Regions from separate parts of the Buttiauxella cochleicola genome, predicted to be linked through region 1. Evidence: predicted binding sites of a transcription regulator. Region 1 holds the regulator's gene; the other holds the start of a gene.
The links. Region 1 encodes LexA, which represses DNA repair genes until DNA is damaged. Its sites were predicted from a motif close to TNCTGTATGTACATACAGNA; they were not measured.
Positions count from the first base shown of each region.

Region 2: a site for LexA is predicted at 1,367-1,386, ahead of rmuC (DNA recombination protein RmuC). Genes of this name have one in related genera too.

Region 1 is NZ_JAJSOU010000009.1:38,713-41,874, reverse strand. Features, by position in the region: gene dinF (MATE family efflux transporter DinF) at 1-831, opposite strand, end outside; gene lexA (transcriptional repressor LexA) at 906-1,514, opposite strand; gene LVQ79_RS13460 (diacylglycerol kinase) at 1,623-1,991, opposite strand; gene plsB (glycerol-3-phosphate 1-O-acyltransferase PlsB) at 2,118-3,162, shown strand, end outside.
Region 2 is NZ_JAJSOU010000025.1:21,901-25,062, reverse strand. Features, by position in the region: gene rmuC (DNA recombination protein RmuC) at 1-1,321, opposite strand, end outside; gene udp (uridine phosphorylase) at 1,457-2,218, opposite strand; gene LVQ79_RS21580 (dienelactone hydrolase family protein) at 2,489-3,162, shown strand, end outside.

The sequences.
Region 1 (3,162 bases):
CAGAAGCGTCATTAATACCGCATTGACGGCGACAATTTCGCTACCTAAGCGCGCACCAAAGATGGTCACTGATGCAAAGCACACTTGCAGTAATAACGAGCGCAACATGATGTCCCGATTGAGCGCCAGTAAGCGCCGAACATTGCCACGCCAGGACTGCTTAATCATCTCAAAGCTGATACCACGCATGCCCATAACCTTCTTCACCATCAGCAATCCGATGAAAAATGTCGCGTATTCAGCAGTGACAGTCGCAAGTGCCGCCCCTTGAACATCAAGGTGCAACCCCATAACCAGCCACACATCCAGTACGATATTCAGAACATTGCCGACTACCAGCAAGATAACCGGAGCTCGTGCGTATTGAACCCCTAACAACCATCCTAGTAGAACCAGGTTGGCAAGCGAGGCTGGCGCACTTAGCCAGCGGATTTCAAGAAAGCGTTGTGCTTGTACGAGCACATCCTGATTGCCACCAACAATTTGTAAAGCGAGTGAAATGAGGGGATCGCGCAGTAAGACAATTGCCACCCCTGCCCCAAGTGCCAGCAATAGTGGTTGCACCAGTGCACGAGCTAACGCTGAGGGATTATTGGCGCCAAAAGCCTGAGCAGTTAAGCCTGTGGTACTCATTCGTAAAAACAGCAGCAACATAAACAGGAAGCTGGTTGCTGTCGCACCAATGGCAACACCGCCCAAGTAAACAGGACTATCCAGATGACCAATCACAGCCGTATCGACAAGGCCAAGCAGCGGAACAGTAATGTTGGAGAAAATCATGGGTAAAGCGAGGCGCCAGAGCGCACGATCCGCTGTGGAGAATAATTGCATGACCTCTCCTGAAGGAGATCAAAGAGAATTAAGGCAGTGATGCGCATTCTAAATGCGCATCACCTAAAGAGATTTTACAGCCAGTCGCCGTTGCGAATAACCCCAACAGCCAGCCCTTCAATTGAGAAGTTATGCTCGCGCAGGTCTACCACGATCGGTTCAAACTCACTGTTTTCTGGCAGCAGATGAACTGTATTGCCCTGTTGTTTTAAGCGCTTAACGGTAACTTCATCATCGATACGCGCGACAACAACCTGGCCATTACGCACATCCTGAGTTTTATGAACCGCAAGCAGGTCGCCATCCATAATGCCGATGTCTTTCATTGACATACCGCTGACGCGCAGCAAGAAGTCGGCATTTGGTTTGAACAGTGAAGGATCAACCTGGTAATGGCCTTCGATATGTTGCTGTGCCAGGAGTGGCTCACCTGCAGCAACACGCCCAACCAGTGGAATACCAGTCACTTCTTCCACCAACAGGCGGATACCACGGGATGCACCAGAAACAATTTCAAGCACACCTTTACGGGCAAGTGCTTTTAAATGCTCTTCAGCGGCGTTCGGAGAACGGAACCCCAGACGTTGAGCAATCTCGGCACGAGTCGGTGGCATGCCGGTCTGGCTGATATGATCCCGAATAAGATCAAACACCTCTTGCTGCCTGGTAGTTAACGCTTTCATTCCGCCCCCTGGGTGTTTATACAGTTATGCTGTGAGTATATACAGTCAAAGGTCAATTTGGAACCACAAATTAAGCAAAAAACCAGGCACTTAACTATTCTGGAAAGATCACCGCAAATGCGACCAAAGCAGCGTGACCCAGGTAATTACTGCGAGGATAATTGAAATTAATACAGCGGCCGAGCCCATATCTTTGGCGCGTCCTGAAAGCTCGTGATAATCAGTGCCAACACGGTCGACAAGTGCCTCAATAGCGCTATTGAGGATCTCGACAATCATGACCAGCACGACTGAGCCGATAAGTAGAATGCGGGTAATGGGATCGACATCTAACCAACATGCGATGGCAATGGCGATAACAGCAGAAACGCCTTCCTGGCGGAAAGCTGCTTCGTTGATCCAGGCTGCTTTGAGCCCTTTCCATGAGTAGCCTGCGGCTTTGATGATACGGGTAAGTCCAGTGGTACTGCTCGCCATTTTAGGAAACCTTTTCAAATTATTTGCATCAATGCTTGTCAAAATTATAACGCCACAGAAATCTGGGTGAGATTCTGATATTCTTGCGGCGAATTTGCATCATTAACCTGAGGCTTTACATCGTTTATGTCAGGCTGGCCAAGAATCTACTACAAATTACTTAATTTACCATTAGGCGTTCTGGTAAAGAGCAAGTCCATTCCGGCAGATCCACAGGCCGAACTGGGCTTAGATCCCACACGCCCAATAATGTACGTTCTGCCTTATAACTCAAAGGCGGACTTATTAACCCTGCGCGCGCAATGCCTCGCGCACAACTTGCCCGACCCTCTCGAGCCGTTAGAGATCGACGGTGCGGTATTGCCGCGCTATGTCTTTATCCATGGCGGCCCGCGTGTGTTCACTTATTACACGCCAAAAGAAGAGTCGATCAAGCTGTTCCATGATTATCTCGACTTGCACCGCAGCAATCCAAATCTGGATGTGCAGATGGTGCCGGTATCGGTGATGTTTGGCCGCTCTCCGGGTCGCGAAAAAGGCGAAGTTAACCCGCCACTGAAGATGCTTAACGGCATTCAGAAATTCTTCGCAGTCTCCTGGCTTGGGCGCGACAGCTTTGTGCGGTTCTCTGCACCTGTTTCGCTGCGCCAGATGGCAACCGATCACGGTACAGACAAAAAAATCGCCCAAAAACTGGCACGCGTGGCGCGTATGCACTTTGCTCGCCAGCGCTTAGCGACTGTTGGCCCGCGTCTGCCGGTACGTCAGGATCTGTTCAATAAGCTTTTGGCTTCAAAAGCTATTGCCCGTGCAGTAGAAGATGAAGCGCGCAGCAAGAAAATCTCCCATGAAAAAGCGCAGCAAAATGCTGTTGCCTTGATGGAAGAGATTGCGGCGAACTTCTCTTATGAAGCCGTTCGTTTGACCGACCGCGTATTAGGTCTGACGTGGAACCGTTTGTACCAGGGCATTAACGTTCACAATGCTGAACGCGTTCGCCAACTGGCTCATGACGGCCATGAGATTGTCTATGTGCCCTGCCACCGCAGCCACATGGACTACATGCTTCTGTCTTACGTGCTCTATCACCAGGGGCTGGTTCCTCCGCACATTGCAGCGGGTATCAACCTGAATTTCTGGCCAGCCGGCCCGATTTTCCGCCGCCTGGGCG
Region 2 (3,162 bases), on a different contig from region 1:
CGACTAAATCTGGATTAATCTCACGTTTAACCTCAACACCCAGACCACGAAACGCATCAGCCTGGAGCAGAATATTTCCGCGCCCGGTAGAGAGTTTTTTCATCGCCTGTCGATAGTTATCCTGCGCTTTATCCAGGCTTTGACCAATCGCCGACATATCATCAACAAAGAGGCGCATTTTGTCATACAGGCGGCCTGCGCGTTCGGCAATTTGTTGCGCATTCCGGCTTTGATGCTCATAACGCCACAAATTGGCAACCGTTCTTAACGCCACAAGCAGCGTGGTCGGGCTAACCAGCATGATGTTATTCTTGAGTGCTTCACTGATAAGTTCCGGCTGGCGGTCAATCGCCAGTAAAAATGCTGGCTCGACCGGGATAAACATCAGTACATAATCCAGCGACCGCAGCCCAGGCAACTGCTGATAGTCCTTACGGCCCAGCATGCGAATGTGGTTACGCACCGCTGCAATATGCTCGTTGAGGGCGATTTCACGAGTTACGTCGTCGTCACCGTTGTAGTAACGCTCATAGGCCACCAGCGTCATTTTGGCGTCGATAACCACATCTTTGCCCTGCGGCAAACGCACGATGACATCCGGCTGCATGCGGCTGTTATTTTCTAGCTGAATGTTTACCTGGGTTTCGTATTCATACCCTTCGCGTAAGCCGGAGGCTTCCAGCACACGTGTTAGTACAACCTCACCCCAGTTTCCCTGGGTTTTATTGTCCCCTTTCAGGGCTTTGGTGAGGTTCAGTGCCTCTTGTGCCATCTGAGCATTAAGCTGCTGAAGGTTACGAATTTCGTGGGTTAGCGTGTGGCGTTCGCGAGCGTCCTGGCCAAAACTTTCCTGAACCTGGCGGCGGAAACCATCCAGTTGTTCGCGCAGTGGCGAGAGCAATCCATTCAAACTTTGGCGGTTTTGCTCTTCAACTTTACGGCCACTGTGTTCAAAAATCCGGTTGGCGAGGTTTTCAAATTGTTCGCTGAGGCGCTGCTCGCTGTTGAGCATCTGCCGATGTTTGTCATCAGCATTTAGACGGGTTTGTTCCAGAAGTGTGGAAAGTTCGCGGATATCGGCTTCCTGCGCACTGTTAATTTCAAGCTGAGTGCGCAACTCGCGGTTGAGTTGTTCACATTCTTCTTTCCAGTGCTGGTTTTGCTGCAACTCCTGCCGTGCCGCAGTCAGTTCGCCGTAGATTTCTCGTTGTTCTTCATGCAATGCGGATTGCCGCCCGGCCGCCCGCAAACTTGCCAGCAACCAGCCAGTCAGAACTCCAACCAGCGCAATACCGAGCCCGAATAAAATAGAAATATCCACAGTCACTCCCACAAAGTCATACCAGGCACCAGCAAAATAAAATTGTGCTGTATAAATGTCCAGATGAAAAGGAGTTTACTGCGAGACGTTACGCAAAGCGTAAAAATTAAGCCGGCTTGCACCGGCTTTGGGGGACTAGATCAGGCGACGAGCTGCTTCTACAACGATTTTAACCGCATGGCTTTCGGTTTTCTTCATCGTTTCAGCGTTAGGAATTTCTTGCTGAGTACGGTTCACAATCACACCTGCAACCATACCTGCACGCAGACCCTGGCTTGCACACATGGTCAGCAGTGTTGCGGATTCCATCTCGTAGTTCATCACGCCCATCTGCTGCCACTCTTCCATGGAACCTTTGTAGCGGTTCACTACGCGGCCTGAGAAGGTGTCGTAACGCTCCTGGCCTGGGTAGAAGGTATCAGAAGATGCAGTCACACCAATGTGTGTGGTCGCGCCAATAGATTTCGCCGCTTCAACCAGTGCGGTAGTACACGCAAAATCGGCAACCGCCGGGTATTCCATTGGAGCAAAGTGCAAGCTGGCACCGTCAAGGCGCACAGAAGCAGTTGTCACCAGAACATCACCAACATTGATATGCGGCTGAATTGCACCGGTAGTCCCGATACGCAGGAAAGTACGAATACCCAACTGCGCCAGTTCTTCCACCGCGATAGAGGTTGATGGACCACCGATACCGGTGGAACAGACGATTACTGGCTTGCCGTCTAACTCAGCACGCCAGGTAGTAAATTCACGGTGGGCAGCCAATTTGACCGGCTTGTCCATCAGCACAGCGATTTTTTCAACTCGCTCAGGATCGCCCGGGACGATGGCAAGTGTTGCCCCTTGCAGATCGCTTTTAGTGAGGCCGAGGTGAAAAACATCAGACTTGGACATAACAAACTCCTGCGTTGAATAGGTTGGCTTACATTGCTATGGGGGTACTGTACAGAACCCTCACAAATAATTTCGTGACGCATTTCACTTTGAATCAAACAAGTTACATTATTTTCAACTGCAATAGTGATGAAAATCACATTTAAAGGGGTGGCGCTCATAGTTCTGATATTGAGATGAGTGCGACTAAACAATCCACCAGCAACTCGAAGAATAACGGGGAAAAGCTATAGTTATCGCACTGCGCTAATTCTGGTAAGGAGAATGCCAATGAAAGAAGAACATACAGGTAAATCACCGGGCGGGCATTTTGCGCCAGCGGCCTGCCCTCTTGCGTCAACCGCATTGCATACCCCAGATGATGCTATTCATGCAGGGGAAACCTCAATTCCTACGCAGGGCGAAAACATGCCTGCTTATCACGCCAGGCCAAAAGATGCCGCAGGCCCTTTACCCATCGTGATTGTAGTGCAGGAAATTTTCGGCGTGCATGAGCATATTCGCGATGTCTGCCGTCGCCTGGCGCTGGAAGGGTATCTGGCTATCGCGCCAGAGCTCTATTTCCGCCAGGGTGATCCCAATGATTATGCCGATATCCCTACCCTGTTCAGCGGGCTGGTTTCAAAAGTACCCGATGCACAGGTGCTCGCGGATCTTGATCACGTCGCCAATTGGGCGGCAAGAAACGGTGGTGATGCACATCGTTTGATGATGACAGGGTTTTGTTGGGGTGGCCGTATAACGTGGCTGTATGCCGCACACAATCCACAGTTGAAAGCAGCTGTGGCCTGGTATGGCAAATTAGTTGGCGAGAAGACATTAAACTCCCCGCATCACCCAGCCGACATCGCAGTCAATTTGAATGCGCCCGTGCTTGGGCTTTATGGCGGGCAGGACACGGGGATTCCACAGGATACTGTCGAAACAATGCGCCATGCGTTGCG